One region of the Pseudomonas sp. MF06569 genome, then DNA from elsewhere that is predicted to be linked to it. Evidence: riboswitches for the same ligand, from Rfam matches in the RefSeq annotation. Region 1 holds a riboswitch; each other region holds the start of a gene.
The links. A riboswitch is a leader RNA that binds a small molecule or an ion and turns the genes downstream of it on or off. The one in region 1 is predicted to bind cobalamin.
Positions count from the first base shown of each region.

Region 2: linked by a shared signal. The riboswitch ahead of AC19YQ_RS16155 (CbtB domain-containing protein) and the one ahead of cobW (cobalamin biosynthesis protein CobW) in region 1 are both predicted to bind cobalamin.
Region 3: linked by a shared signal. The riboswitch ahead of cobO (cob(I)yrinic acid a,c-diamide adenosyltransferase) and the one ahead of cobW (cobalamin biosynthesis protein CobW) in region 1 are both predicted to bind cobalamin.

Region 1 is NZ_JCBCUZ010000019.1:15,144-25,854, reverse strand. It holds gene AC19YQ_RS16885 (sigma-54 dependent transcriptional regulator) at 1-360, opposite strand, end outside; gene AC19YQ_RS16880 (hypothetical protein) at 691-957, shown strand; gene AC19YQ_RS16875 (vWA domain-containing protein) at 1,017-1,571, opposite strand; gene AC19YQ_RS16870 (magnesium chelatase ATPase subunit I) at 1,670-2,677, opposite strand; gene cobN (cobaltochelatase subunit CobN) at 2,726-6,496, opposite strand; gene cobW (cobalamin biosynthesis protein CobW) at 6,500-7,570, opposite strand; cobalamin riboswitch at 7,665-7,845, opposite strand; gene AC19YQ_RS16855 (glycosyltransferase) at 8,037-9,329, shown strand; gene AC19YQ_RS16850 (glycoside hydrolase) at 9,330-10,711, opposite strand, start outside.
Region 2 is NZ_JCBCUZ010000017.1:69,881-80,591, forward strand. It holds gene AC19YQ_RS16145 (response regulator) at 1-1,039, opposite strand, end outside; gene AC19YQ_RS16150 (response regulator) at 1,215-1,577, shown strand; cobalamin riboswitch at 1,712-1,922, shown strand; gene AC19YQ_RS16155 (CbtB domain-containing protein) at 2,020-2,208, shown strand; gene AC19YQ_RS16160 (CbtA family protein) at 2,220-2,921, shown strand; gene AC19YQ_RS16165 (cobalamin biosynthesis protein) at 2,918-3,343, shown strand; gene cobM (precorrin-4 C(11)-methyltransferase) at 3,408-4,154, shown strand; gene nfuA (Fe-S biogenesis protein NfuA) at 4,321-4,905, opposite strand; gene AC19YQ_RS16180 (fatty acid cis/trans isomerase) at 5,017-7,314, opposite strand; gene metH (methionine synthase) at 7,469-10,711, shown strand, end outside.
Region 3 is NZ_JCBCUZ010000002.1:42,208-52,918, forward strand. It holds gene AC19YQ_RS02530 (DUF2066 domain-containing protein) at 1-992, shown strand, start outside; gene AC19YQ_RS02535 (AI-2E family transporter) at 1,028-2,101, shown strand; gene hda (DnaA regulatory inactivator Hda) at 2,328-3,032, shown strand; gene AC19YQ_RS02545 (C40 family peptidase) at 3,257-3,883, shown strand; gene AC19YQ_RS02550 (C40 family peptidase) at 4,029-4,568, shown strand; gene AC19YQ_RS02555 (PQQ-dependent sugar dehydrogenase) at 4,680-5,999, opposite strand; cobalamin riboswitch at 6,127-6,369, shown strand; gene cobO (cob(I)yrinic acid a,c-diamide adenosyltransferase) at 6,452-7,063, shown strand; gene AC19YQ_RS02565 (cobyrinic acid a,c-diamide synthase CobB) at 7,074-8,387, shown strand; gene bluB (5,6-dimethylbenzimidazole synthase) at 8,384-9,034, shown strand; gene cbiB (adenosylcobinamide-phosphate synthase CbiB) at 9,031-9,939, shown strand; gene cobD (threonine-phosphate decarboxylase CobD) at 9,932-10,711, shown strand, end outside.

The DNA.
Region 1 (10,711 bases):
CATGCCAAAAGCCCGACCGAGCGTGACCTGAACCCGCGAGACATCGAAGGGCAAGGTGTGAAAGTCAAAAAACCATTCACAGACAAAGTCCCCCACATTCTTCAGTTTAAGGACGTCGGGGGTCAGCACCGCAATCCACTCGGTGCCGCTGCGACTGATCATGTCTTTAACCGCTTCAGGACGCTCAAGGTGGGCCGGCTGAAGCCGGAACAGGCCAACATCACACGAACGGTCGACAACACTTGCCAGCGTACAACTGTCCACCGACCAGCCTATGGTTCGCAAACCAGGGAGTATTTCATGGCAATCTTCACAGGGATCAACGACCAGCAGACGTCGGGGAGATGACATCGTGAGCATGACTGTTCCTTGGCGCCAAAAAATTAAAAAATCAATAAAAACAGTCCTTTGTTCCATCCAAGCGTAACGTTAGCAAGCCTGTGGGAGCTTTCAGGATCTTTTCTTTATATCCCTAATAGCCAATTGAGCGGTGTGCACTCAATTGGATTATCAAAAGGGTGTTTGCGCACGCAAAAAATTGATTTGGATCAGTAGGGTAAAAAATCTTTTAAAAAAGTAGGAAAAGTGTGTGACCTGATGCCGGTCTGAGGTCATCAGTACAGTAAGCAACCGAACGGTACGCCCAGCCGACGGTTAATCATTTGATGGGCATACTTGAGAGAAAACCCTATGAACGCCCCGCTCCGTTTCAACGAAGCACTTTTGATTGCCGGTCACGCCTTTGAACCGTTTCAATGCGTCGCCTGGGCTGCACAAGATGGTCACGGCGAGTTGAGCCTGACGGTCATTGACCGCACCAACACCCGTATCGGCCGTAAACAGATCCCGCGCAGCGCCTGCGCAGACGCTGCCCAACTCGAAAGCCTGCTGGCTCAGGCCCGCGCCGAGATCAGCAGCGAAGGCTACACCCTGCAACCCTGGGTAATGCCTGCATAAGGCTGCCAGATTGCCCCTCCTTGTGGGAGCACACTTGCTCCCACAGGGGTATTAAGCCTCTAGCCATCAATGTGCAAGTACTCTGTCTTCAAATCCGCCGCCAACTGAGGCGCGCGACCGAGACGAATCGGGCCCCGCTCGATATCGATCAACAGCCCCGGGCAGCTGATTTCGGGCAACGCCGACCACTCTTTCAAACGGCCATCGGTCACTAGCAAAAATCGCTGCTGCTCCTGCGGCAACTGCTTGCGCCGCCGATCAAGCCACTTCGCGACTTCCTGCAGGGCCTGGAGCAACGGTGTACCACCACCGGCGCCCAGTTGGGCCAACCACTCATTGAGCGCCGCCGAAGCCTTTACCCCCGTGACCTGCCACACAGGCGAATTGCCGCTGGCTGTCATCACGGCCACCCGGGCACGCTGGCGATACGCATCCTCGAACAACTGGGCGAGCAGCCCCTTGGCATCACTCAGGGCCTGATGCCGCCGGGTTGAAGCCGATGCATCCACCACCACCAGCCACAGTTCCTGGGCGGCGCTTTTGCGGGTTTTATGGCGCAGATCTGCGCGCAGACGTGGACGGCCACGGAGCAAGGTTTGCACCCAATCGACCATCCCGCTGCCGGCACTGAGGCTTGCGCCCAGTTTGCCCGTTGCGAGATGACCCGCCTGGGGTCTGGCATCCGCCCCCACATCGGATCGGGGACGAATGCCTAAGACTTTTTTGGCCAGCTCGGCACTTCACGGCGCGCACCCATCGCCTGGGCCTGTGCTGGCAACTCGCCCCACTGGCCCTGGCCGGAACCGGATGAAGGCGTGCTGGATTGAGGCTGTGAATGCGGCTGCTCCGGTGTCGGCGCCTGGCCCGCCTGCTCGCGCCGCCGATGACGCAAGGCAAATTCGGCCACCGCATCGATGTCTTCAAGGCTGATTGCCGTGGCGCCACGCCAGGCGGCATGGGCCCGTGCAGCACGCAGCCACACCAGATCGGCACGCATACCGTCGACCGCCGCTGCAAAACAGCGCTCGGCAATCACCGCGAGCGATTGATCGTCCAAGGCGATGCTCGCCAGCAATCCCCGTGCATGCTCGCAACGCTGGCGCAGGGCCGTCTGCGCCTCTGCCCACTGTGCGCAAAACCCCTGGGGGTCAGCGTCAAAGGCCAGGCGTCGACGGATAATGTGTGCCCGTTCGGCCGGTTGCGGCAGACCGCTCATGACCACGTTCAGCCCAAAGCGGTCGAGCAGTTGAGGACGCAACTCCCCCTCTTCCGGGTTCATGGTGCCGATCAGGACAAAACGCGCAGCATGGCGATGGGAGATGCCATCGCGCTCGACCACATTGGTACCGCTTGCAGCCACATCCAGCAGCACATCCACCAAATGGTCTGCGAGCAAATTCACTTCGTCGACATACAGCACACCGCCATCGGCCTTGGCCAACACACCCGGTGAAAACTGCGCCTTGCCTTGCCCGAGTGCGGCGTCCAGATCGAGGGTGCCGACCAGACGCTCTTCAGTGGCACCCAGTGGCAGGGTCACGAACTGGCCGCTGGCGAGCAGATCTGCCAGCCCACGGGCCAGAGTAGATTTGGCCATGCCACGGGGACCTTCGATCAGCACGCCGCCAATCCTGGGGTCGATGGCCGTGAGGCACAGCGCAAGCTTCAACGAGTCCGCGCCGACCACCGCCGATAACGGGAAATGCGGGGTGTCAGTCATGTTTTCGGGTTCCAAATCGTAGAATGTTGATCGACTTCAAAAAGCCCTTCACTCTTCTTCTATATCCAGCAGCAGATTTTCCAGCGCCGCCTGATATTCCCCGGGCTCACTCCAAAGGCCGCGCTGCTGAGCCTCCAGCAAGCGCTCGGTCATGTCACGCAACGCGTGCGGGTTGTGCTCGCGAACAAACTCGCGGGTATCAGGGTCCAGCAGGTAGGCATCCGCCAGCAAGGCGTATTGATGGTCGTCGATCAAATGCGTGGTGGCATCGAACGCAAACAGGTTGTCCAGGGTCGCGGCCATTTCGAACGCGCCTTTATAACCGTGGCGCTTGACCCCGTCGATCCATTTCGGATTGGCTGCCCGCGAGCGGATCACCCGGTTCAGCTCTTCCTTCAGGGTGCGAATCTTCGGCAAGTCCGGCTGGCTGTGATCGCCGTGATAGCTGGCTGCAGCCTCCCCGCGCAACGTCTCCACAGCGGCCAGCATGCCGCCCTGGAACTGGTAGTAATCATTGGAATCCAGCAGGTCGTGTTCGCGATTGTCCTGGTTTTGTACCACGGCCTGCATTTGCCCCAGACGCTGGGCAAACTGGCCGCGGGCCGCCGTGCCTTCATCGGCCACGCCATAGGCATAACTGCCCCAGTTGAGGTACACCTGGGCCAGGTCATCACGGCTTTGCCACAAACGACCGTCAATTGCGTTCTGCACCCCGGCGCCATAGGCGCCGGGCTTGGCGCCAAACACCCGCCAGCCGGCCTGGCGCGCTGCCAGTTCGGGTGAGAGTCCATCGCGCTCCAGCTGCTCACGCTCACTGCGCACCTTGGCTGCCAGCGGGTTCAGATCATCCGGCTCATCCAGTGCCGCCACGGCCTGCACGGCGGCATCGAACAGGCGAATCAGATTGGCAAAAGCATCCCGGAAGAAGCCCGAAACCCGCAGGGTCACGTCCACCCGTGGACGGTCCAGCAGGCTGACCGGCAGGATTTCAAAGTCATCCACCCGCTGGCTGCCTGTGGCCCATACCGGGCGCACGCCCATAAGTGCCATGGCCTGGGCGATATCATCGCCGCCCGTTCGCATGGTCGCCGTGCCCCACACCGACAAGCCCAGTTGGCGCAGGTGGTCGCCGTGATCCTGCAAGTGACGCTCAAGAATCAGGTTGGCCGACTGAAAGCCGATACGCCAGGCCGTCGTAGTCGGCAGGTTGCGCACATCCACTGAAAAAAAGTTGCGACCGGTAGGCAGCACATCCAGGCGTCCGCGACTCGGTGCGCCACTGGGCCCCGCCGGCACAAAACGCCCTCCAAGGGCATCGAGCAGGCCCTGCATCTCGGCCGGCCCGCAGGCATCCAGACGCGGCGCGACGACATCAAGCAGTGCGTCGAAAATCCCCCTGACCTCGGCCCATTGCGCGGTGTCGGGCAATTGCAGCGTGCCCTCCAAAGCCTGTTCAATCAGTTGCGCCGCATATAACTCCAGACGCTCGCGGGTGTCCCCCGCCGTGCGCCAGCGCTCAGCAGTGACGGCCTGCAGCACCGCGGGTTGGCGCGCCGTCCAGGGCTCGGCCAATGCGCAGTCCAGCGGGTCAAAGCCCAGCTCAAAGGCTTTGGCCAGCGCCCGCAGAATGCTCGATTGCGCGCCACGACCATCGCCGCGAGGGATGCGCAGCAACGCCAGCAAGGTGTCGATCCGCAAGCGTCCGGCAGGCGACTCACCAAAAATATGCAAGCCATCACGGATTTGCGACTCCTTGAGGTCGCACAGATAGGTGTCCAGCCGTGGCAGCCAGATCGCAGCGTCGGCATCGCTGTCCAGCTTCTCGTCCAGTTGCAGCTCACGGTCGATACGGGTTTCACGCACCAGGGCGAGAATGTCCCGTTGCAACTCACGGGCGCGTCGGGGGTCGAGCAACTGCGCTTCGTAATATTCGTCGGCCAGCAACTCCAGATAACGCAGCGGCCCGTAGGTTTCAGCACGGGTCAGCGGCGGCATCAGATGATCGATGATCACCGCCTGGGTGCGCCGCTTGGCCTGGGCGCCTTCGCCCGGGTCATTGACGATAAAGGGATAGACGTTGGGCATCGGCCCCAGAATTGCGTCCGGCCAGCAGTTTTCGGACAGCCCGACGCCCTTGCCCGGCAGCCATTCCAGATTGCCGTGCTTGCCCACATGCACCACGGCGTGGGCACCATAGGTGTTGCGCAGCCAGAAGTAGAACGCCAGGTAGGCGTGTGGCGGAACCAGATCCGGATCGTGATACACCGCACTGGCATCGACCTGATAACCCCGCGCCGGCTGGATCCCGACAAAGGTCAGGCCAAAGCGCAGACCGGCAATCATCAGCCGCCCACTGCGAAACATCGGATCGTTTTGCGGCTCGCCCCAACGTGCAATCACCGCCTGGCGATTGATCTCGGGCAAGCCATTGAACATCGCCAGGTACTCATCCAGCGCCAGGCTTTGCAGGCAGGGACGCAGATCGAGGCTGTCCAGATCATTGCTGACGCCCCCCAGCAGAGCCTGGATCAACGCGGTGCCGGTCTCGGGAAGCTCGCAGTCCACGGGATACCCCTGGGCCTGCAAGGCACGCAGAATATTCAGCGCGGCCGCCGGGGTATCCAGCCCCACACCGTTTCCGATCCGGCCATCGCGGGTCGGATAGTTGGCCAGAATCAGCGCAATCCGTTTTTGCGGGTTCGCCACACGGCTCAGATCAACCCATCGCCGCGCCAGTTCTGCGACAAAATCCATACGTTCGGGATGGGCGCGATAACACACCACATCCGACTGACTGCGTTCGCTGCGCCATGCCAGATCCTTGAAGCTGATCGCACGGCTGATGATTCGCCCATCCAGTTCGGGCAACGCGATATGCATCGCCAGGTCCCGTGGCCCCAGGCCTTGCTCGCTGGCTTGCCAGCCGGGCTCGTTGTCCTGGGCACAAATGGCCTGGATCACCGGGATATTGCGGCGAAACGGGCGCAAATGCGGGGCTTCCGGACTCGACTGGGCAAAGCCGGTGGTGTTGAGGATCACACCGGCCTCAACGTCGTCCAGCAGGTCCTGTACCACGGTCAGGCAGCCCGGTTCCTTGAGGCTGGCCACGGCAATCGGCAAAGGGTTGAGCCCGGCGGCCTGAAGGCGCTGGCAAAACACATCGACAAACGCGGTATTGGCGGCCTGCAAGTGCGAACGATAGAACAACAGCGCCGCAACCGGTTGCCCGACGAGCCATTGGGCCTGCCAGTCTTTGAGTTGGGCATTGGCGTGCACCGGATGATAAATCGCGGTGCGCGGCAGGGTTTGCGGCTCATCCCATGCATAATCGCGGCCCAGCCATTGACTGGCCAGGCAACGATAGAGCTGTTGGGCGTTATGCCGCCCGCCCTGGCGCAAAAAGTGCCACAGACGCTCGCCCTGCTCGGCCGGGACGGTGCTCAGCGCGCTGAGTTCCGGGTCGGGACGGTCGTCGCCGGGTACCAGAATCAGGGTGACACCACGCTCAGCCAGCTGCACCAGGCGCTCGATGCCGTAGCGCCAATAGCCGATGCCGCCGTGCAACGACAGCAAAATCACCTTGGCGTGTTGCAGCACCTGATCGACATACAAGTCGACCGAACCATGGTTTTGCACCTGCATCGGATTGGCCAGACGCAGGCTTGGATAATCTTCAGGCAACTGCTGTGCCGCTTCGGCAAGCAGTGCCAGGCTTGAATCACCACTGCACAGGATCACCAGCTCGGCGGGGGTCTGCCCCAAGTCGGCAATATTGTCATCCGATACAAAGCCACCGGGCTGGGTCCTGAGCAAATGCATGGTTTATACGCTCAACGCTGTACGCAGGGTGGATTCGAGCAGTGCAGCATCGAGGTCCTGACCGATCAGCACCAGCTTGGTGGTGCGCGCTTCGTCACGGCCCCAGGCGCGGTCGAAGTGCTTGTCAAAGCGCGTACCCACGCCCTGAATCAGCAGACGCATCGGCTTGCCCGGGATCGCCGCAAAGCCCTTGACCCGCAGAATGCCGTGTTTGACCACCAACTGGGTCAGCGCTTCCATCAGTACACGCTCCTCGCCCTCCGGCAGCTCGATGGAAATCGAGTCGAAAGCGTCGTGGTCGTGATCGTCGTGGTCATCATCGCCGTCGTGGTGATGGTCGTGGTGGCTGTGGCGGCCATCGATATGATCTTCAGAGCCTGCGCCCAGACCCAGCAACACGTCCAACGGCAAGCGGCCGCTGCTGGCTTCGATGATCTTGACCGCTGGCGGCAGTTCTTCAGCCACTTCGGCGCGCACTTTTGCCAGGTCTTCAGGGCTGATCAGGTCGGCCTTGTTGAGGATCACCAGGTCGGCACTGGCCAGTTGGTCAGCGAACAACTCGTGCAGCGGCGACTCATGGTCCAGGTTCGGATCAAGCTTGCGCTGGGCATCAACCTGGTCCGGGAACGCGGCAAAGGTGCCAGCGGCCACGGCCGGGCTGTCGACCACGGTAATCACCGCATCCACGGTGCAGGCGCTGCGGATTTCTGGCCACTGGAAGGCTTGCACCAACGGTTTTGGCAGGGCCAGGCCGGAGGTTTCGATCAGGATATGATCGATATCGCCACGACGAGCCACCAGCTCACGCATGACCGGGAAGAACTCTTCCTGCACGGTGCAGCACAGGCAGCCGTTGGCCAATTCATAGACGCGACCGTTGGCTTCTTCTTCAGTGCAGCCGATGGTGCACTGCTTGAGAATTTCGCCGTCGATGCCCAACTCGCCGAATTCGTTGACGATCACGGCAATGCGACGGCCCTGTGCGTTATCGAGCATATGGCGCAACAACGTGGTTTTGCCCGAGCCGAGAAAGCCGGTAACGATGGTGACGGGGGTTTTGGCCAGTGTTTTCATCGGATGCCCTATAGCAAAGCGGCGGGCATACGGGACGACGACCGCAGGCAGTGCGCGGTCAGTCTTCGCCACCGGATCACCCCGCCCGGTTGAAGTAAGAATCTGTCACGAGGCAGGTCTCCTGGCTTACGGCTGATACCTACCTTGCGCCTTCCCGCCTGCTGGGCAGTGGCTTTGCAAGATCAATGACCGTTTACAGTTGCGGGGGCAGCCGCGGCATACCGCGTTCCCTTCTTAGCTTCGCGCTGCGAAGAACCTCGAACACGCAAGGCTACGCAGTGCTTTGTAACAGGTCAATGCACAGGTGCGTCCGGGGAGGCGACTGCATTGATGCGGCCTGGCTTTTTGTGACCAGGCACACTGGCTTGCCTGTATCCCGGGCAAGCCAGTGCCCACAGAGGATTTACGCCGCAGTTGTGTTCTAATTGCCGCCTTTTTTCAGCCGCCCTGCTTCAAGGATCTGCCCATGCCTGCCACCTGCCCGACCCGCGTCCTGATCATTGGTTACGTGTGGCCCGAACCGCGCTCTTCGGCGGCAGGCGGGCACATGATGCAAATCATCGAGAGTTTTCTGCAGCAAGGCTGGCAGATCACCTTCAGCAGCCCGGCCGGGATTGGTGAACACAAGGCCGACCTCGCTGCCCTGGGTATTGATGAAGTCACCATCGAGCTCAATAACAGCAGCTTCGATGCCTTCATCACCGAACTGGCACCGGATATCGTGCTGTTTGACCGTTTCATGATGGAAGAGCAATTCGGCTGGCGCGTCGAGAAGCATTGCCCGCAAGCCTTGCGCGTACTGGAAACCTCCGACCTGCAAAGCCTGCGCGACGCCCGTCAGCAGCAACTCAAGGCACGTCTCAAGCACGACACCGAGCAGGACGATTTCAGCAGCCTGTTCGCCCCGGCCCAGCGCGAAACCTTTGAACAGATGGCCGACGCCGACCTGGCACAACGGGAGATCGCCGCGATTTATCGCAGTGACCTGAACCTGATGATTTCAGAATACGAGATCGATCTGCTGGTCGAGCAGTTCCACGTGCCCAAGGCCCTGCTGCATTGGTGCCCGCTGATGGTCGACAGCGTGCCTGAGGCGTTCGTGCCCTATGAACAGCGTCAGCATTTTCTGAGCATCGGCAATTTTCGCCACGCCCCGAACTGGGATGCTGTGCTATGGATGAAGACCCATATCTGGCCCTTGATCCGTCAGCAACTGCCCACTGCACAACTGCATGTGTACGGCGCCTACACGCCGCCCAAGGCCACTGCACTGCATAACCCGGCACAGGGTTTTCATGTCCTCAACTGGGCTGAAGATGCCCTTGAAGTGATGAGCAATGCGCGTATTTGCATGGCTCCCCTGCGTTTTGGCGCAGGCATCAAAGGCAAGATTGCCGATGCCATGCTCTGCGGCACCCCCAACGTGACTACGCCGGTGGGCGCCGAAGGCATGCACGGTGACCTGCCGTGGGCCGGTGCCATCGAGCGCAGTGCCCGCGGGATTGCGGCGGCAGCGGTCGAGCTGTACCAAAATCCCGAAGCCTGGCATCAGGCCCAGCGCAATGGCCTGGCCCTGCTTGAAGCGCGATACCTGCAAGGCGTCCACGGCCCGGCACTGGTCGAGCGCATCCAGGCGTGCCGCGCAGAACTTGAGCAGCACCGGCGCAACAACTTCACCGGTGCCATGCTGCGTCATCACCAGCACAAAAGTACCCAATACATGTCGCAGTGGATCGAGGCCAAGAATCGCCCGCTCTGATCAATGCTCAAATGGCCGCGTTGTTTTGAAGAGATCGGCCATATCGATGACATAAGCCGCCATACCCGGGATCTGTACGGTTGCCGATACAGGCGGGAACGTCATGGCGCCCTCGGTCTGGGGTTTATCGGGATTGAAGTTCACAGTGATCCGGGTGCCATCTTCGAACACGGTGCGCTGCAGGCTGCGATCATCGGCCAGCACCTCGAAGCCCACCAATGCCTGGGTAAAGAGGCGCTGGTGCAGGGGAGCAAACACCGCGTTGTAGGCGCCGATAAAGGGCATGTCGCGCTTAAGCACTGCCGCGTTGAGGTGATACATCGGCGGAGTCATGTACAGCAGTTGCAGGAGCGCGGTGTTCTGTTGCTCGTTGGAAAACTTCAACGAGGGATACGCCCAGTGATGGGTACTCACCAGACTGTCGTGCAAGACCCGCTGGTACAGCGGCAAGCGATAGCGGTAAGAACGCACCAATAGTGCCAGCTGCGGCTTGAGCGGCACGGTCTTGAAAAAAAGCGTTGGCGTTTCCGGTGGCCAGTATTGGCCCACAAAGAATGGCGACGCCTCATTGCGGCTCATGTCCGGATCAGTCCAGTCGAAAGGTTGCGTGGCAATGCCGTGACTGTAGGCAATATTGGGAGCAAACGTGGACACTCCGCCTTCGCTGCCGGTCACCAACCCCAGTGTTCTCGAAGGGTAATCCAGGCGTTGACTGAGCATCCGCGCATTCTCGCGCTCACTGGTTTCTCGGCCTTGGGTGTAGTCCGCCGGTGCCGTGCCTGCGGCATCCACATCAAGAAAATAGCTGTTGAGGCCTCCGGCAGCGGATACGGCAGCCATGCGTTGGCGGGCATAGTCTTGCGCCGCTACGGCATTGGCAAACACACCTATGCCGTTGAAGCCCTCATGGACCTTGCCGTTGACGTCGCGCTGGCCGGCATTGGCCAGTTCGTCACCCATTTGTGCGGCCGCCCAGGTTTGCGGTTCTGAAAGTGGATGGGCATCAGCATAGTTGTCATACACCGCGACCAGATATCCAGCCGCCTTGGCCTTGGCCACGGCCTGCGGGTGCCAGAAGGCATCCAGCCAATCTTTGGCGCCCAGCCATGCGTGTTTCAGGCCAGCCTTTTCGAGGGCGTTGACCGTATCCAGCGACAATCCGCCGCCCCAACGCTCGGGCGGGGCCAAATAGTCTCCAAAGGCGTTGGCCAACCGGGTTTTGACCAGCTTGCCCCACTGCACTTCGGCGGCCGGATCATGCCCGCCAGCCAAAGGTTCCTGCGGGGGCACCGTGACGATCTGGCGAAGCCCCTGGTTGAGTGCCCGCACTAGCGTCAACCGGTTGTACGCTGAAATCTCGGAGGTCCGTGACAAGGTGCTCG
Region 2 (10,711 bases), on a different contig from region 1:
GCACACTGCGCGGGCTGCCTTCGCCCAGCCCGGAGCTGACTTTGGAGAAATAGTCGGCGGGTACGTTGTCCAGTCGAATCAACTTATCCTGCTTGACTGCCTGCCCGATAATCCCTTCGCCGTTGCGAATCAGTTGGCCCTGCGCCTCTTGCTCGCGGGAAAACCCATAACTGGCCACACGCTTGAGATCGCCGTGATCTTCACGCACATAGACGGCCGCCACCACGGATCCCAGGTACTGGGCACAGAACTGCAGGATGTTGTGGCCCAACATGTTGAGCGTCAGGCGCCCCAGCACCTGTTCAGCCAGCTCGGTCTGGCCGTTGCGCAACCAGGCCTGTTGTTCCAGACGCTGAGCAGTCTTGATCTGCGACTCGAAGGCATTGTTGTAACTCTTTGAAAGTTCAAGTAAATCGCGACGACCGATATAGGCCAAAAAGCCGCTCAAACCCAGTACGAAAATCAGGTACAGGCCAATACTGATGATCGTTGTACGACTGACCTCTTCGCTGCGAGCCACTCGCAGCTGCTGCTCCATCTGAATGAAGTCTTGATATTCTTTGCGAATTTCGTCCGCCAGGCGTTTGCCCCGCCCCGCCTGTATGGCCGCACGGTAATCACCGTCCTGACGGCGCAGATCGACCATCGACTGGGCGTAGGCATTCCACTCATTTTGCAGCGCCTCAAGGCGTTTCAGCCGGTCGACCTGCTGCGGGTTGTCGCTGACCAGCTCCTGCAACCCCTTCAACTGGAGCGCAATTTGCGGCTTGGCGACGGCATAGGGGTCCAGAAAATGCTCATCGCCGGTAATCAGGAACCCGCGCATGCCGCTTTCAAGATCCACCGTCAGCCGCACGGCGTCGTTGGTATTACTGATAACCCGGTCGCTGTGCTCCACCCACCTGATCACTGATAACAAATAGCTGACCATGATCACGAATAACGCGGCACTGAGCACGCCGACAGCCAGGGGCAAGCCAACGTTGCGACTCAGAAGCTTGCGAAAGCTTCGCTCATCAATTGATACAGGTGAGTTCATTTTCAGGCCTGTGGGCAGTCTTAAAAAACTGGAGTTTGCCGGATTACCGAGCAATAGTTCTATTTTCTTACCCAACAATGAACATTTTCGTACAAAGAGGCACATTCAAATGCTGGGCAAGGCTATCCTTGCTGCAGCGAGACCCACGCTTACATTTTTTATCGAGATCATGATTATGTCCGCTACACCCTCCACCATCCTGGTGGTCGAAGACGACGCCATTGTTCGGATGCTGATCGTAGACGTGCTCCAAGAACTGGACTTCAGCGTGCTTGAAGCAGACGGCAGCGAGCAGGCCATGGAACTGCTGGAGAATGCGGCCCAGCCCATTGACCTGCTGATGACCGACGTCGGGTTGCCGGGCATGGACGGCCGGGAGCTGGCAGCCAAGGCCCGCCAATTGCGCGAGAAAATGCCCATCCTGTTTGCCAGCGGCTATGCCGAAACCCTTGAGGTCGCAGAAGGCATGGCGGTGATTGGCAAACCTTTCTCCATTGATCAGTTGCGCGACAAAGTCAAAAGCCTGCTGACCGCCTGACGTGTAGTCGCTGCCGCAGGCTGCGAGGGCTGCGTAGCGGCCCCGCTTTTTGAAGGTCCTGCGGCCCTTATCGCAGCCTGCGGCAGCGACTACACCCCCCCCTTTAAATTGACGACTCTCCTGGGCTGTGGTTTCCTACACATCTTGTATCAGGTGCCCTTCACAGGGTGAAACGGGAAACCGGTGCGTCAGGCGTTAGTCCTGGCAAGTCCGGCGCTGCCCCCGCAACGGTAAGCGAGAGAAACATCAAATCCACTGTGCCGAGTGCATGGGAAGGAGATGTTTGCAGGCTCAACGCTTGAGCCCCTCGCAAGCCCGGAGACCGGCCTGGTTATTTTTCAATAACAAACCCGCGGTGGGCGGGCGCTGTTAAACCCTGCGGGCTTCGTTCGCGGGGTTTTCTTGCGCTTTGCTGCCCGTCGTCCGACCTGAGGCAAGCGCCATGTCTATCAGCACCAGCCGTACCCATTCCGCCGCGACCACTGCCACCCAAAGCCAACGCATTGTGGCGGCTGTCGGTGCTGCGGTACTGGGGGCTTTTCTCGTTTACTTCGCCGGGTTCTCCCATATCGATGCGGTTCACAATGCGGCCCATGACACCCGTCACAGCTCCGCCTTCCCGTGCCATTGAGACTGCCTGCCATGATTAAGCGTATCGCCCAAACCGCAGGCTTCACCGGCTTGCTGGCCGCCCTGCTGCTGACCCTGCTGCAAAGCCTGTGGGTGTCGCCACTCATTTTGCAGGCCGAAACCTACGAAAAACCTGCTGCCACTGAAGTGCACGAGCATGCCGACATGGCCATGCCAGCCCACGAGCACGACGCCGAGGCCTGGGAGCCGGAAGATGGCTGGCAGCGCGTGCTGTCTACCACGGGCGGCAATCTGGTGGTTGCTGTGGGTTTTGCCTTGATGCTGGCCGGCCTTTACACCTTGCGTGCCCCGACGCGCACTTCCCAGGGCCTGCTCTGGGGCCTTGCCGGTTATGCGGTGTTCTGCCTGGCGCCGACCCTGGGCCTGCCACCCGAGTTGCCGGGCACTGCAGCGGCAGATTTGCTGCAGCGTCAAATCTGGTGGGTCAGCACCGCAGCTTCGACCGCAGTGGCCATCGCACTGATGGTATTTGGCAAGCACTGGGCGCTGAAAGTGCTGGGCGTGGCGATTCTGGTGGTTCCGCATATTTTTGGCGCACCCCAGCCACTGGTGCATTCAAGCCTGGCCCCGGCCGAGCTGGAGTCGCAGTTCAAGATTGCTTCGCAACTGACCAACTTCGCCTTTTGGCTGGCCCTGGGCGTGATCAGCGCCTGGCTGTTTCGCCGCAAGTCTGAAGGCCAGTACTCGGCATGACGGCAACCGGCACAGCGCCAATCCTGGTGATTGGCCTGGGCTGTCGCCAGGATTGCACCGCGGCAGAGCTGTTGAGTCTGATCGAACGCTCTCTGGCCCGGGCCGGGATCCCGCTGAATGCGGTCCGTGCCCTGGCCAGTGTCGATCTCAAGCGCCAGGAACCCGGACTGCTGCAACTGGCAGCTCGACTGGAACTGGAGCTTGAGGTCTTCAGTGCGCAACAGCTTGCCCCGTACGCCCCTCAGCTGAGTCACCGGTCGAACCTTGTGTTCGAGAAAACCGGGTGTTTCGGGATTGCCGAAAGTGCTGCGCTGGCCCTGGCCGAGCGGTTCGCCGGCGCACCCGCTACCTTGCTGATTACGCGACAAAAATCACCAGGCGCCACCTTTGCGTTGGCCTGTTTCGAGCAAAACCCGCGATAATCCCCCGCCTCACTATGAGCGTTGTTCAAGAACAGCTCTATCTCAACCCCTTCAAGAGACTGCCATGACTGTTTATTTCATCGGCGCCGGACCCGGCGATCCTGAGCTGATTACCGTCAAGGGCCAGCGCCTGATTCGCAGTTGCCCGGTGATCATTTACGCGGGTTCGCTGGTCCCCGAGGCCGTGCTGCAAGGCCATCAGGCTGAGCAGGTGATCAACAGTGCGCAACTGCACCTTGAGCAGATCATCACCCTGATCAAGGCCGCCGACGCCAAAGGCCAGGACGTGGCCCGCGTACATTCCGGCGACCCCAGCTTGTACGGGGCCATTGGCGAACAGATCCGCTGCTTGCGTGAGCTGGGCATTGCCTTTGAGATCATTCCGGGAGTGACTGCCACCGCGGCCTGTGCGGCCATTCTGGGGGCCGAACTGACGTTGCCCGATATTTCGCAAACCGTGATTCTGACCCGTTACGCCGAAAAAACCGTTATGCCAGCCGGAGAAGAACTGGCCAGCCTGGCGCAGCACAAGGCGACCATGGCCATTCATCTGGGGGTCAAGAACCTTGAAAACATCGTTGCCGAACTGATCCCGCACTACGGCAGTGATTGCCCGATTGCCGTGATTCATCGCGCCAGCTGGCCTGACCAGGACTGGGTGCAAGGGACGCTTGCAGACATCGCGATCAAGGTCCAGGCCAAGGGATTCAGGCGTACGGCGCTGATCCTGGTGGGCCGGGTGCTGGCCAGTGACAGTTTTGGGGACTCGTCGCTGTACCGTGCGGGGCATGCGCATCTGTATCGGCCTTGAACGCTCTCCCCCTGTGGGAGCGGGCTTGCTCGCGATACGGACGGCGTGGCCTGTCAGGTAGATCCCATTAGGTTCTGCTGCGCCCGCACAATCCGAATCGCGCAGCCATAAAAAAACGGTGCTCACGGGGCACCGTTTTTTCTTCAGCTTCGCAGCGAACGCCCTGTTAGTAGTAGGCGTTTTCTTTCTGCGAGTGGTCGGTCACGTCACGTACGCCCTTGAGCTCCGGCACACGCTCAAGCAGGGTGCGCTCGATGCCTTCACGCAACGTCACGTCCGCCTGGCCGCAGCCCTGGCAACCGCCACCGAACTTGAGCACCGCGATACCGTCTTCAACCACTTCAATCAGGCTGACCTGACCGCCGTGGCTGGCCAAACCGGGATTGATCTCGGTTTGCAGGTAGTAGTTGATGCGCTCGTTGATCGGGCTGTCGGCATTGACCATCGGCACTTTGGCGTTTGGCGCCTTGATGGTCAGCTGACCACCCATGCGATCGGTGGCGTAGTCCACCACGGCATCGTCAAGGAAGGGTTCGCTGAACGAATCGATCCAGGCCGTGAAGCTTTTAAGGCCGATGGCGGTATCTTCAGATTTGACTTCAGCCGGCTTGCAGTAAGCAATGCAGGTTTCGGCGTACTGGGTACCGGGTTGGGTGATAAAGACGCGGATGCCGATACCCGGGGTGTTCTGCTTTGACAGCAGATCAGCCAGGTAATCGTGGGCAGCGTCGGTAATCGTTATGGCGCTCATGGAATCTCCTCGCAGACATGGGACGCAGTTTACGCCAATCGGCGCGCCTGACAAAGTCCTAGTGTTTTTGTCAGGAAAGCCACACCCCATGTATCAAATTCTAGTGGCTGATTACAGGTTTTCGTAGCGGTTCATATCCAGCACACCGGCCTCTACCGGGTCGGTTTCGCTGATGTACTGGCCAATATCGTGAAAGTACTGCCAGAACTGTGGATGGCTACGGCGAATCCCCCAGCGCTCGACAATGGTGTCAAAGGTCTCTTGATCCTTGCATTGCTCCATCGCTTCAACAAAGGCCTCAACCTGCCCCGTCGGGATATTGAACATGAAGTTCGGGTAGCTGCTGAGCACCCCGGGGTAGATGGCCAGGGTGTCCAGCCCAGGCTCCAGCCGGTATTCCTCGCCCAGCATGAAGGCCACGTTGGTGTGCGCGCGATTGCGCAGCATGCTGTACATCTCGCGTTTGCCGTCACGTCCCTCGATCCGCAGCATGCTGGCTTCTGGCAATTGACTGATGACCGACAGCCCCGCCGCAGGGCGCGAGGTCAGACGGCTCAGTGCCTGCTCGGCGTATTTGAACTCTTGCGGGATGTCGGGGCGTGAACAGTAAGCACCGACGCAACGGTTGATCGGGTCGGGCCGTGCATTCAGGGTGCCGGCGCGTTCAATCAGCTTGAGCGCAAAGTCACGCTTGGGGTCGGCCGGATCGAGCTTCATGCCGCTCGGCGTGCCGGTGTCGATCTTCTGGTAGTCCATCCACATCTTCAGCTTGCCGCTGTTCTGATACCAGCTGCTCAAGATGCCCGAACGGGCGTCGGCCGGCATCAAGCGCAGGAAGTTGACCTCGGCGCCGTTGCGGATCAAGTCAAAGTACAAGCGTGTCTGGGCCTGATGGGAAACGTTGCCGAACACATCGAAGTTGACCGCCAACTGGTAGTAGGTGCGCTCCAGCAACGGGTAGTCGAACAGCCACAGGGTTTGCGGGATTTCGCCGATCAGGCCCTTGCTGACACTGGCGCTGTCGAAGTGACGGAAAACGGTCAACAAGGCGTTGTCGTTGCCTGCCCACAGGGTCGACCAGCTCGGTGGCGGCATGTCGGCATAGGCTTGCTGGCGCAACTTCTCATAGTCATTGCGCTTGTTGCGATAGCGGTGCCACAACGAAATAACACTGCCAACGTCGTCGATCTGGCCGGGCATTGCCAGCAACGGCGTCGCTTCGCCACGATAGGCGGCGTCGGTGACATAGCGGTCATGGGCAGGCTCCTGGAACACGGTCCAGAAGTTGTCGCGAATCACGTCAGTCGCAATCTGCCCACGGCACACCGGCCCACGAATAAAGGTGCGTACGAAATACTCGGCGTTGTCGAGCATGAACTGGTAACGCGCCACCGCCGGAATCGCTTCAAAGACTTCGAACGGGTTGGCCCGACCTCGAGGCCCGTAGCCCGGCAAGCTGGTGGCATGCCAGTCACCGCTGTAGAACAGCTCTTTGACCCGCGCCAGCTTGTGCTCGCCCATCGGATAGGTGATATGGGTTTTGTGCACGATCACGCCCTGAACGGGTATCAACCGATAGTAAAACGTGGTGCCGGGGTCGTCGTTCGGGCGGCGGGTAGCAATCAGGTCAACCGGCTGACCGCTTGGGGTGCGCGAACGCACCCACTGGAAGAAGTGCCCTGGCACGCCGTTGTCGAAGTAGGTATGGGCCAGAAACAAATGCTCGTACAACCAGCGCGCCACCAGGGCTTCGGTTGAACCTGGACGGTTGAGCAATTCTTCCCATTCGCTGATCTGTGCCGCTTCGACCGCAGTCGGCTTGATTGCGTGCTGGTCAACCTTCGCGCCCTGGGCCAGCCAGGTTTGTACGGTGTGGTATTGCTGGTTGGTCAATCCGGTCACGGCCAGCGGCATGCCTTCTTTTGGATGGCGTTGGGCGTAAGCGTCGAACTCCCCCGGCGCCGGACAGACGTTTTCGCGGTTGATGCCCAGGACAATTTCCTCGGGCAATTTGGCATTTGGGGTCAACGGGGTGCTGTGGCCCAGCTCCAGCATGCGCGCCATCAAGGACGCCTGCGCGCCCTGGGCATCGACTACCGGGTAGAACCCTTTAAGCCTCCACTCCTGCGGGCCATCGGCATCGAAGAAAATCCGCGTCGGGGCAACGGCATCGACACGATCTCCTTTATAGACCGGCACCTTGCTGGCACCGCGGGTCGCACCCTCCGCGCTGCCCAGGTTCAACTGGCAGGCTGCGTCGTTGCACGCGTGGCAGGCAACGCACTTTTCGGTGAGGATCGGCTGAATATCCCTGGTGTAGGAAATGACCGGACTAACCAACGGGGCCTGTGCCAACGCTGTACTGCACGCCACCAGCGTCACGGCGCTGGCGAGTAGGCGAAAAAACATGTGCCAGTGTCCTGATATCAAAAATATGTCGCGATTCTACCTGTCGCCGCCCTGCCACAACATGAATGAAATTCATGTAAATCAGCGAGCGCTCAAATCCCACGCAGGTTTGTTATGATTTCCCATCTTTTGCATGGCTCTAACAGGTAGTCCTATGTCTGACCGCAGCGCTCGTCTCCAAGCACTTCAGCAAGCCCTCAAAGAGCGCATTCTGATTCTCGATGGCGGCATGGGCACTATGATCCAAAGCTACCGCCTAGAGGAACACGACTATCGTGGCACACGCTTCGCCGACTGGCCGAGCGACGTCAAAGGCAACAACGACCTTTTGATCCTCAGCCGCCCCGATGTGATCGGAGCCATTGAAAAGGCGTATCTGGACTCTGGTGCCGACATTCTCGAAACCAACACGTTCAACGCCACCCAGGTTTCACAGGCCGACTACGGCATGCAGGCGCTGGCCTACGAACTAAACGTAGAAGGCGCACGCCTTGCGCGCAAGGTGGCCGACGCCAAGACCCTGGAGACCCCGGACAAACCACGCTTTGTTGCAGGCGTGCTCGGCCCTACCAGCCGTACCTGCTCGCTGTCGCCGGATGTCAACAACCCGGGTTATCGCAACGTCACCTTCGATGAACTGGTGGAGAACTACACCGAGGCCACCAGAGGCCTGATCGAAGGCGGCTGCGACCTGATCCTGATCGAGACCATTTTCGACACGCTCAATGCCAAAGCCGCGATTTTCGCCGTACAGGGCGTGTTCGAAGAGCTGGGAGTCGAGTTGCCGATCATGATTTCCGGCACCATCACCGACGCCTCTGGCCGTACCCTGTCGGGCCAGACCACCGAAGCGTTCTGGAACTCCGTGAGCCATGCCAAACCGATCTCGGTCGGTTTGAACTGCGCCCTGGGCGCCAGCGAGTTGCGTCCTTATCTCGAAGAGCTGTCGAACAAGGCCAGCACCTACGTCTCGGCTCACCCGAACGCGGGCCTGCCCAACGAGTTCGGCGAGTACGACGAACTGCCGAGCGAAACAGCCAAGGTCATTGAAGAGTTCGCTCAAAGCGGCTTCCTGAACATTGTCGGCGGTTGCTGCGGCACCACGCCGGGCCATATCCAGGCCATCGCCAATGCCGTGGCCGGTTACGCCCCGCGCCAGATTCCGGACATTCCCAAGGCCTGCCGCCTCTCCGGGCTGGAGCCGTTCACCATCGACCGCAGCTCGTTGTTCGTCAACGTCGGTGAACGTACCAACATCACAGGTTCCGCCCGCTTCGCCCGCCTGATCCGCGAAGACAACTACACCGAAGCCCTGGAAGTGGCGCTGCAACAGGTTGAGGCCGGTGCGCAGATCATCGACATCAACATGGACGAGGGCATGCTGGATTCGAAGAAGGCCATGGTGACCTTCCTCAACCTGATCGCTGGCGAGCCGGACATCTCTCGCGTACCGATCATGATCGATTCTTCCAAGTGGGAAGTGATCGAGGCGGGCCTCAAGTGCATCCAGGGCAAGGGCATCGTCAACTCGATCAGCATGAAAGAAGGCGTCGAGCAGTTCAAACATCACGCCAAACTGTGCAAGCGCTATGGCGCCGCCGTGGTGGTGATGGCCTTCGACGAAGCGGGCCAGGCCGACACCGAAGCCCGTAAAAAGGAAATCTGCAAACGTTCCTACGACATTCTGGTCAATGAAGTGGGCTTCCCGCCGGAAGACATCATCTTCGACCCGAACATCTTCGCCGTGGCCACTGGCATTGAAGAACACAACAACTACGCTGTGGACTTCATCAACGCGTGCGCCTATATCCGCGACGAGCTGCCCTATGCACTGACGTCGGGCGGCGTGTCCAACGTGTCGTTCTCGTTCCGTGGCAACAACCCGGTACGTGAAGCGATCCACTCGGTGTTTTTGCTGTACGCGATCCGTAATGGCCTGACCATGGGTATCGTCAACGCCGGCCAACTGGAGATCTACGACCAGATCCCGACTGAACTGCGCGACGCGGTAGAAGACGTGGTGCTCAACCGCACCCCCGATGCCACCGACAACCTGCTGGCCATTGCCGACAAGTACAAGGGCGATGGCAGCGTCAAGGAAGCCGAAACTGAAGAGTGGCGCAGCTGGGACGTGAACAAGCGTCTGGAGCACGCACTGGTCAAGGGCATCACCACCCATATCGTTGAAGACACTGAAGAGTCGCGCCTGTCCTTCAAGCGCCCGATCGAAGTGATCGAAGGCCCGTTGATGTCGGGCATGAACATCGTCGGCGACCTGTTTGGCGCGGGCAAGATGTTCCTGCCCCAGGTGGTTAAATCCGCCCGCGTGATGAAACAGGCCGTGGCGCATTTGATCCCGTTTATCGAGCTGGAAAAAGGCGACAAGCCGGAAGCCAAGGGCAAGATCCTGATGGCGACCGTGAAAGGTGACGTACACGATATCGGCAAGAACATCGTCGGCGTGGTGCTGGGCTGCAACGGCTACGACATCGTTGACCTTGGCGTGATGGTGCCCGCGGAGAAAATCCTTCAGGTGGCCAAGGAGCAGAAGTGCGACATCATCGGTCTCTCGGGACTGATCACGCCGTCACTGGACGAGATGGTGCATGTTGCCCGTGAAATGCAGCGCCAGAACTTCCATCTGCCCCTGATGATCGGCGGCGCCACGACGTCCAAGGCACACACCGCGGTCAAGATCGAACCCAAGTATCAGAACGATGCGGTGATCTATGTCACTGACGCCTCCCGCGCCGTGGGTGTGGCCACGCAGTTGCTGTCCAAAGAGCTGAAACCGGCCTTTGTCCAGAAGACCCGCGAAGAGTACGTTGAAGTGCGCGAGCGCACCGCCAACCGCAGCGCCCGCACCGAGCGCTTGAGCTACCCCGCCGCCATCGCCAAGAAACCACAGTTCGACTGGGCTGGCTACCAGCCGGTCAAGCCGACCTTTACCGGTGCCAAGGTGCTGGACAACATCGATCTCAAGGTCTTGGCCGAGTACATCGACTGGACGCCGTTCTTCATCTCCTGGGACCTGGCGGGCAAGTTCCCGCGCATTCTGACCGACGATGTGGTCGGCGAAGCGGCAACGGCACTATACGCCGACGCCCAGGAAATGCTTGCCAAGCTGATCGACGAAAAGCTGATCAGCGCCCGTGCTGTGTTCGGTTTCTGGCCGGCCAATCAGGTCAACGATGACGACCTGGAGCTGTACGGCGACGATGGCCAGCCATTGGCCAAACTCCATCACCTGCGCCAGCAGATCATCAAGACCGACGGCAAGCCGAACTTCTCCCTGGCCGACTTCGTCGCACCCAAAGACAGCGGCGTGACCGACTACGTGGGCGGCTTTATCACCACCGCCGGGATCGGCGCCGAAGAGGTGGCCAAGGCTTACCAG
Region 3 (10,711 bases), on a different contig from region 1:
TTAGCCTGGCGAGTCATGCCGAAATCCTGACCGGCCTTTATCAAGTGCGTGAACCGGTGGCCAGCCAGTCACCCGATGAACGTACCCAGGCCACGCAAAAGGCACTGGAAACCCTGGTGCTGCGTTTGACCGGGGACGCCAAGGCGATCCAAAACCCCGGGCTTGAGGCGATTCGCAAGGATCCCCAGCAGATCATCAGCCGGTACGGTTATGACGCTGGCCCGCCGGAAAGCCTGCAGGTGGATTTCGATCCGGTGAGCACTGACCGGGCGTTGCGCCAGGCCGGTTTGTCGATGTGGGGCAGTAATCGTCCCGCCTTGCTCGGCTGGTGGCTGAACGATTCGGTGGATGGTTCAAGCCTGGTGGGGGACGGTCAATCCGTGGCAGAGCCCCTGCGCCGGGCCGCGCAGCACCGCGGGTTGCCATTGCGTTTGCCGCTGGCAGACCTGAGCGAACAGTTGGTAGGCACGGCTGAAAACCTTGAGGGCAGCAATCCTGCTCCTTTGAAGGATGCTTCCGAGCGTTACGGCGCCGATGCCTTGCTGGCCGTACATGCCCGTGAAGAGGATGGGCAGTGGAGCGCCAAGTGGCGGTTGTGGGTTGGCGATCAGCAGGAGCAGGGCAGTGCTCAGGCACCGGATCAGGCGTCGCTGGCCGATGCCGTGATGCTTGCGGTGAGCCAGCGTCTGGCGCCGCGTTATACGGTCAAGCCCGGTGTCTCGACGGAGCAGTTGCTTGAAGTGCAGGGCATGACGCTACCGCGCTATGCGCAACTGTGGCATTTGCTCGAACCTTTCGGCGCGCAACTAAAGAGCGTCGACGGTGATCGTAGTGTGTATCAGGTCAATGGCAGCGCCGAGCAGCTGCGCTCGCAACTCGGGTTGGCGCAACTGCAGGAAGTACCGGCAGAACAGGTACCCGCAGTGACAAGTGCAGGCCAGGCGCCCGGTGTTGCTTCAGCGCCAGCGGCTCAGCTTCGGTTTCGCTGGTAGGTTGTTGTCTTCTTTATATAGGGATGGGGTGGCTCATGGCTGATTCGCGACGGTGGGTGTGGTGGGGCGTAGGGCTGGGGTTCGCCCTGTTTGTGTATTTTCTGCATCCGATACTTACGCCTTTTCTGGTCGCAATCGTCCTAGCCTATATGTTCGACCCTGTGGTTGATCGGCTGGAAAGAGCCGGGCTTTCAAGAACCTGGGGCACGGTCGCGGTCTTTGGACTGTTCACTGTCATTATGATGACGCTGCTCTTGGTGTTGGTGCCGTTGCTGGCCAAGCAACTGTTGAAGCTGTACCAGTTGGCCCCGCTGGTGCTCGACTGGTTGCAGCACACGGCCATGCCGTGGGTGCAGGCCAAGCTCGGCTTGAGTGACAGCTTCTGGAAGTTTGACAAGATCAAGGCGGCAATCACCGAGCACATGGGGCAGGCCACTGACATTGTCGGCATCGTCCTGTCCCAGGCAACGGCATCCAGCCTGGCCCTGATCGGCTTTCTGGCCAATCTGGTGCTGATTCCCGTAGTGGCGTTTTACCTGCTTCGAGACTGGAACATCATGATGGCCAAGATTCGCGGCTTGTTGCCGCGGGCCCGGGCCGATCAGATTGTGTCGCTGGCCAAGGAGTGTCACGACGTGCTCGGCGCGTTTGTGCGTGGCCAGTTGCTGGTGATGCTGGCGCTGGGGGTGATCTACTCGGCGGGCCTGATGTTTGTCGGCCTCGAGTTGGGGCTGTTGATCGGCCTGATGGCGGGGGTGGCGGCCATCGTGCCGTATATGGGCTTTATTGTCGGCATTGGTGCGGCGTTGATCGCCGGCCTGTTCCAGTTTGGCGGTGACCTGTACCCGATGCTCGGGATCGTGGCGGTGTTTATGGTCGGTCAGGCACTCGAGGGTACGGTCCTTACCCCCTTGCTGGTGGGTGACAAGATCGGTATGCATCCGGTGGCGGTGATCTTCGCGATTCTTGCGGGTGGCGAGCTGTTTGGCTTTACCGGTGTGTTGCTGGCACTGCCGGTGGCGGCGGTGATCATGGTGCTGGTGCGTCACTTGCAGGATATGTACAAGGACTCCCACGCCTATAAAGGCAGCGAAGACCCGGAGCTGTAACGGCCAGGTTCTGTGAAGGGCGGGCTCACCGGGCAGGTGGTCCCGCCTTTTTCATGTGCGTTCGCAGCACCTTAATCGTCAGGAAAAGATCAAACAATCCAAGACCTTAACGCAAACCTTTGATTTTGCTCGTGGTCTGTTACATTGTGTGCCCGGTTACACGGGTATAAACTTTTAGAACTTTACACAGAGGCCACTAACAGTTCGCTTGAACTGTTCAGTCAGCATGAAACCGATTCAGCTGCCCCTAGGTGTGCGTCTGCGTGATGACGCAACCTTCATAAATTACTATCCAGGCGCCAATGCCGCTGCACTCGGCTATGTCGAGCGACTGTGCGAAGCCGACGCCGGCTGGACTGAAAGCCTGATCTATCTCTGGGGCAAGCAGGGCGTAGGCCGCACACACCTGCTACAGGCTGCCTGCCTGCGCTTTGAGCAGATGGGTGAGCCCGCGGTGTACTTGCCTCTGGCCGAGTTGCTGGATCGCGGCATTGAAATCCTCGATAACCTTGAGCAGTACGAGCTGGTTTGTCTGGATGATCTCCAGGCGGTGGCCGGACGTGCCGACTGGGAAGAGGCACTGTTTCATCTTTTCAATCGCCTGCGTGACAGTGGGCGTCGCCTGCTGATTGCAGCGTCTACCTCGCCCCGTGAATTGCCCATCAAGCTGGCTGACCTCAAGTCCCGACTGACCCTTGCGCTGGTTTTTCAGATGCGTCCCTTGTCTGATGAAGACAAGTTGCGTGCCTTGCAATTGCGCGCATCACGTCGCGGCCTGCACCTGACCGACGAAGTCGGGCATTTTATTCTCACGCGAGGCACTCGCAGCATGAGTGCGTTGTTTGATTTGCTCGAACGGCTCGATCAGGCCTCCCTGCAAGCGCAACGCAAGTTGACGATCCCTTTCCTGAAAGAAACCCTGGGTTGGTAGCTCACCCCTTTAAAACTGCGGTCTGCAGCCGTTTTCGGCAGTTTTCAGGCGCCAGAAACCCTGCGCGGCTCAAGAGCTTTGTGCGCAAAATCTATTGTCAGGGGTGTAAAGCCTTAGATGTCACGACAAAACCATCAAGTCACATTTTGATCGATTGAATTTGCAAATGAGGATCATAGAGGGCATAGTCGCGGCTACTTTTCTTACAAGCCACGGTCGTGCCCATGCTAAAGCGCTTCGCACCCCTCGTGCCTCTCGCACTCGTTACCCTGTTGTTTGGCTGCGCTGCCCACACGCCAGTGTCGCAGCAAGTTGTCGATCATCAGGTTCAAAAGTCATCCTCGGTATCGCAATCTTCCGCTCTTTATCAGGAAGAACTTGCCACCGAAAAAGAACTGGCTGAATTTTCCGCCAACAGCAAGCCTTACCAGTTGCCGGCTCTGGCTGACAGCATCCTCGAGCGCGGTATGTCCCTGATCGGTACGCGTTACCGTTTTGGCGGCACCTCTGAGGCAGGCTTCGATTGCAGCGGCTTCATTGGTTATCTCTTCAAGGAAGAAGCCGGCATGCAATTGCCGCGCTCAACCCGCGAAATGATCAACGTAAAAGCACCGTTGGTCGCACGAAACAACCTCAAGCCCGGTGATTTGCTGTTCTTCAGCACCAATGGTCGTGGCCGTGTAAGCCATGCCGGGATTTACCTGGGTGATGACCAGTTTATCCACTCCAGCAGCCGCCGCAGCGGTGGTGTGCGGATCGATAACCTGGGTGACAGCTACTGGAGCAAGACCTTTATTGAGGCCAAGCGCGCCCTGGCGATGGCTCCTGCGAGCGTAGTAGCCCGCAAGTAAAGTTAATGTCTTACTTGAAGTTTGGCTGCTAAGGGCTAGAATTCAGTCGCATTGTTAAATCCTTGAAGCCGCGAAGGTGACCCCTTTCGCGGCTTCAGGTTTCGCGGCCAGAGTTGCCGTATCCAGAATCAGGAACATTCTGTTTATGTCGACCATGGCCCGCGTTGCCCTCTTGACCTTAGCAGCACTGCTCAGTGCCTGCGCCAGCCACCCGCCACCTGTTGCGGTGGTCAAAAAACCTGTCGTGTTTGCCAGCCCTTATGAAGAAACCTCGCCGATTGCCGCCGACGTGCTTTTTCGTGCCTTGGGTCTGGTCGGCACGCCTTATCGCTGGGGTGGCAATACTCCGGATTCAGGTTTTGATTGCAGTGGTCTGATCAAGTACGTGTACAACGACGCGGCGGGCATTTCGTTGCCGCGCACGACCCGTGAAATGATCGTGATGCAGGCGCAGAATGTTGGCCAGGACAAGCTGCAAACCGGTGACTTGCTGTTTTTCGCCACCAACGGTGGTTCCCAGGTCAGCCATGCCGGGATCTACGTCGGTGAAGGCCGTTTTGTGCATGCACCGGCCACTGGCGGTACGGTCAAGCTGGACAGTCTCAATAAAGCCTATTGGCAAAAAGCCTATCTGAATGCCAAGCGCGTTTTGCCGACCGAGCAGCATCTGGCGCGTCTGCCGTAAACCCGAACCTGCATCACGCTGGGTGGGAGCGGGCTTGCTCGCGACTGGATCACCGCGGCGTTGTAGTTACACCGCGTTGTATCCATCGCGAGCAAGCCCGCTCCCACTGTTTCATTTGCTGGTTGGCTTTGCCGACACCCGCCAAACCTTGTTGCCGACATCATCGGCCACCAGTAAATCGCCCTGTTTATCGATCACCACGCCCACGGGTCTGCCCATGGCTTTCTCGTCAGCGTTGAGAAAGCCGGTCAGAACATCAACCGGCATACCGGTGGGTTTTCCGTCGGCAAAGGGTACAAAAATCACTTTGTAGCCACTGTGCGGCTTGCGGTTCCAGGAACCGTGCTGGCCAATAAACGCGCCTTGAGTAAAGTCGGGCAGTTTGCTGCCTTCGGCAAAACTCAGCCCCAGGGATGCAGTGTGCGGGCCGACGGCATAGTCCGGTGCAATGGCTTTGGCGACCAGTTCCGGATTTTGCGGGTTGACCCGTACATCCACGTGCTGGCCGTAATAGCTGTAGGGCCAGCCATAGAAGCCGCCATCCTGAACTGAAGTGATGTAGTCGGGCACCAGGTCGCTGCCGATTTCGTCGCGCTCGTTTACCGCTGTCCAGAGCTTGCCGGTTTTGGGTTCCCAGTCCATGCCATTGGGGTTGCGCAGGCCCGAGGCGAAAATACGGTGGTTGCCGGTGGCGCGATCAACCTCCCAGATCGCGGCGCGGCCTTCTTCCTTGTCCATGCCGTTCTCGCCCACGTTGCTGTTGGAGCCGACGGTGACATACAGCTTAGAGCCGTCAGGGCTGGCGATGACGTTTTTGGTCCAGTGATGGTTCAGTGGGCCGCCCGGCAAGTCGAGCACCTTGACCGGATTGGCTTTGATGCTGTTTTCGCCCGCCTGATAGGGGACGCGCAACAGCTTGTCGGCGTCCGCGATATACAACTCGTCGCCCACCAGGGTCATGCCAAAAGGCGAGTTCAGATTGTCGAGAAAGACCGTGCGGGTTTCGGCCACGCCATCGTGGTCTGCATCGCGCAACAGGGTGATCCGGTTCGCACTTGGCACTGCGGCCCCGGCGCGGGCCATCACCTTGTCTGCGATCCAGCCTTTGATCCCCTTGCTGTCATCCGGTTTGGGCGGTGCGTTGGTTTCTGCGACCAGCACATCGCCGTTGGGCAAGACATAGAGCCAGCGCGGATGATCCAGGCCTTCGGCGAATGCGGCGACCTCCAGGCCTTGGGCGGCAATGGGCGTGGCGCCATCAGCCCAACCGACCGCCGGGGCGATATTGACGGTGGGTATCAGGGTTTTGTTCGGTTCGGGTAATTTGGGCGAGGGGCCGGTGCCATCACTCACTTGCAGGGTCGACGACTCGCCGCAGGCAGCCAATCCTGCCGCAAGTGCGATGACAATAGCGTGCTGGCGCTTGAGCATGTGAATCTCCATGAGGTTTTGGTCTTGTAAGTCATAGAGAAGCTTAGCCCTTCAAAGGTTCAGGTCGTAGCTTTGTATAGCCCTATTGGTGCCACCTTTAATTGACGCTCCACCCCCAACCCTCTAACCTTCGCGGCTTGTTTCAGGTGCTCGGCAACGTAACGTTGGTCGAGTGAAACAGGGAAGCCGGTGAGGGCGTGTTTGTCCTGCACAACCGCCATGATCCCGGCGCTGCCCCCGCAACGGTAAACGAGTCAATGCCACGCCAACTGCCACTGTGATTGCTCACGGGAAGGCGCGTGGACAAGGGCGCTCTGTACAGGGCCGTCCGCTTGTGAGCCCGGAGACCGGCCTGATCCATCCACCACTCTCGCGGCGGGCGATGCAGTGTGTTTTTTATGAATTCCCCCCCGCCTCCCGTTTGCATCATTGAGCCCCAACGGAGAGCTGCCATGAACGAATCCCCCGAACGCGACGAACGTCATCAGGCGCGCATGCTGCGCAAAAAAGCCGTCATGGATGAGCGCATTGCCAGCTCGCCCAATGAGTGCGGGCTACTGCTGGTGTTGACCGGCAATGGCAAAGGCAAGAGCAGTTCCGCTTTTGGCATGCTGGCACGGGCCATGGGCCACGGCATGCAGTGCGGCGTGGTGCAGTTCATCAAGGGTCGCAACAGCACCGGCGAAGAGATCTTCTTCCGCCGCTTCCCCGAGCAGGTGCGTTATCACGTGATGGGTGAAGGCTTTACCTGGGAAACCCAGGATCGCCAACGCGATATCGCGGCCGCCGAAGCCGCCTGGGAAGTGTCCCGCGAGATGCTGCGTGACCCGTCCATCGTGCTGGTTGTACTGGATGAGCTGAACATCGCGCTCAAACACGGCTACCTCGACCTTGAGCAGGTGCTCGCCGACCTGCAAGCCCGTCCGCCAATGCAGCATGTGCTGGTCACCGGGCGTGGCGCCAAACCTGAACTGATAGACCTGGCCGACACCGTGACTGAAATGGGTGTGGTCAAACACGCATTCCAGGCCGGGATCAAAGCCCAGAAAGGCATCGAATTGTGAGTGTTCAAGCATGAGAGAGTCGCGTCATTGCCCCGCGGTGTTGATCGCCGCACCGGCCTCCGGTCAGGGCAAGACCACCGTTACCGCCGCCTTGGCCCGATTGCATCGCAATCAGGGGCGCAAGGTGCGGGTGTTTAAATGTGGACCGGATTTTCTGGACCCGATGATTCTGGAACGCGCCAGCGGTGCGCCGGTTTATCAGGTGGATTTGTGGATGGTGGGCGCGGATGAAAGTCGCCGCCTGCTGTGGGAAGCCGCTGGTGAAGCGGACCTGATCCTGATCGAAGGCGTGATGGGTCTGTTCGACGGTACACCTTCCAGCGCCGACCTAGCGCGCCATTTTGGCGTCCCGGTGCTGGGTGTGATTGATGGCACCGCAATGGCCCAGACCTTTGGTGCGCTGGCCCTGGGCCTGGCCCGCTATCAACCGGACCTCCCGTTTGCCGGGGTGCTGGCCAACCGGGTTGGCACAGTGCGTCATGCACAGTTGCTTGAAGGCAGCCTGACCGAAGGCCTGCGCTGGTACGGCGCGTTGTCTCGCGAGACCGGGATCGAGTTGCCGAGTCGACACTTGGGGCTGGTTCAGGCGAGTGAGCTGAACGACCTGGATGCGCGTCTCGACGCGGCAGCCAATGCCCTGGCCAGCACCTGTGAGGTAGCGCTGCCACCCGCCGTTGAATTTGCAGCGCCCGAGCCTGTGCTGGTCGAGCGATTGTTGGCCGGGGTTCGGATTGCCGTGGCCCGGGATGAAGCCTTTGCCTTCACCTATGGCGCGAGTCTGGATCTGCTGCGGGCGATGGGAGCCGAGCTGGTGTTTTTCTCGCCGATTCGCGATGTCCGCCTGCCAGAAGCTGACAGCCTTTATTTGCCGGGCGGTTATCCCGAGTTGCATCACCTTGAGCTGTCGCGCAATACACCGATGCTGGAGGCGATTCGCGCCCATCACGCAGCCGGTAAACCGTTGCTGGCCGAATGTGGCGGCATGCTTTATCTGCTCGACGCCTTGACCGATGTCGACGGTCAGCGTGCCGAGCTGGTGGGGTTGCTGACGGGGGAGGCGACGATGCAAAAGCGTCTGGCCGCGTTGGCATTGCAATCGGTGGACATGCCCGAGGGGCTGCTGCGTGGTCACACTTACCATCACTCGCTGACCAGCACAGAGCTTGAACCTGTTGCCCGTGGCCTGAGCCCCAATGGCGGGCGTGGTGCCGAAGCGGTGTATCGCGAAGGGCGGATGACCGCCTCTTACGTGCACTTCTACTTTCCGTCCAATCCTCAGGCGATTGCTGCGCTGTTTGCGCCGTGCGCTGTGACGGCGCCATGACCGATAACGCCTTTAGTCCTGAAGAACGCGCAGCGGTGTACCGCGCCATCGCCGAGCGCCGCGATATGCGGCACTTCAGCGGTGGCAGTGTGGCACCTGAACTGTTGTCGCGTTTGCTTGAGGCGGCGCATCAGGCCCCGAGTGTGGGGCTGATGCAGCCGTGGCGGTTTATCCGCATCACTGACCGGGAACTGCGAGGCAGGATTCAGGGCCTGGTCGAGGCCGAGCGGGTACGGACCGCCGAGGCGCTGGGCCAGCGCTCCGATGAATTCATGACGCTCAAGGTTGAAGGCATCCAGGACTGTGCCGAGGTGCTGGTGGCGGCGTTGATGGATGACCGTGAAAAGCATATTTTTGGTCGACGTACCCTGCCAGAAATGGACATGGCGTCGTTGTCGTGTGCCATTCAAAACCTGTGGCTGGCAGCACGTGTAGAAGGCTTGGGCATGGGGTGGGTGTCGTTGTTCGAGCCTGAGGCGCTGGCGAGCTTGCTGGGGTTGCCCCCGGGAGCCAAACCCCTGGCAGTGTTGTGCCTGGGCCCGGTCGAGGCTTTTTATCCCGCGCCCATGCTGGTGCTGGAAGGGTGGGCGCAAGCGCGACCACTGAGTGAACTGGTGTATGAGAATTATTGGGGAGTGAGTCCATGAGTGTGGCGTTGTTGTGCGTCGCCGGAGTGGCGCTGGATGCGCTGTTTGGCGAGCCCAAGCGCTGGCATCCGCTGGTTGCGTTTGGCCGAATGGCCGAGCGTATCGAACAGCGGTTCAATTCCGGCGGACGTGGCTGGCGCAGTCATGGAGTGACGGCCTGGGTGCTGGCAGTGTTGCCGCTGACGATCCTTGCAACGGCGCTTTCATGGCTGCCGTATATCGGCTGGCTGGTGGAAATTCTGGCGCTGTATTGTGCGCTGGGCATGCGCAGTCTCGGTGAGCACGTGCAGCCGGTTGCCGAGGCATTGCGTGCCAACGATCTGGAGGAGGCACGGACCCGGGTCGGCTATCTGGTCAGTCGCCAAACCAGCGAGCTGGACCCCACTGAAGTTGCACGTGCGGCCACTGAATCTGTGCTGGAGAACGGCAGTGATGCTGTCTTTGCCACTATTTTCTGGTTTGTCGTGGCGGGAGCGCCGGGCGTGGTGCTCTATCGTTTGAGCAATACGCTGGACGCGATGTGGGGCTATCGCAACGAACGCTTTGAGCGCTTTGGCTGGGCTGCTGCCCGTATCGACGATGTTCTTAACTATATTCCTGCAAGGCTGGTTGCGTTGACTTACGCCGTATTGGGTAAAACCCGACTGGCCTTGAAGTGCTGGCGCAAGCAGGCACCTCAGTGGGACAGTCCCAATGCAGGCCCGGTCATGGCCGCAGGCGCAGGCGCCCTGGGTGTCGAACTGGGTGGGCCGGCGATTTATCACGGCGAACTGCATGAGCGTCCGCAATTGGGCGAAGGCGTGCCAGCGGATGCGGACTCGATTGGTCGTGGCTGGCAACTGGTGCAACGTGGCGTATGGCTGTGGCTATTGATTCTGTGTGCGTGGAGTGAGTTCTATGCTTGAACACGGCGGGCGTTTACGCAAAGCGGCGTTGCACTACGGCATTGACGAGGCTGACTGGCTGGATTTGTCCACTGGCCTTGCGCCCTGGCCTTTTGATATCCCGCAGATACCCGAGCGTGCCTGGGCGCGTTTGCCTGAAACCGACGATGGTCTTGAGCAAGCTGCCTGCGCCTATTACGGCGCACTGAATGTGTTGCCGGTCCCGGGCTCGCAGTGCGCAATCCAGTTGCTGCCGCGCCTGCGCCGCAGTGGCAAGGTCGGTGTGCTGTCGCCGTGTTACGCCGAGCATGCGCATGCCTGGAGGCAAAGCGGGCACATCGTGCGGGAAATCATGGAGCAGGAAGTCGATTTCTACCTCGACACCCTGGATGTGCTGGTGGTGGTCAACCCCAACAACCCTACCGGGGTGAGGCACACGCCAGAACGTCTGCTTGAATGGCATGCGCGGCTTGTGCAACGCGGTGGCTGGCTGGTGGTGGACGAAGCCTTCATGGACAACACACCAGAATTCGGCCTGGCCGGGCATACCCAGCGTACCGGGTTGATCGTGTTGCGTTCATTCGGCAAGTTTTTTGGTCTGGCCGGGGTGCGGCTGGGTTTTGTGCTGGCCGAGCAAAAATTGCTCAAGTTGCTGGCCGAACAAGTCGGGCCCTGGGCGGTGAGCGGACCGACACGCATTGTCGGCCAGGCCTGCCTGCTGGACACCGAAGGCCATGCTCGCCAGCGCGAGCGCAGTGAGCTCGCCAGCGGGCGGCTGGAGCGATTGCTGGGG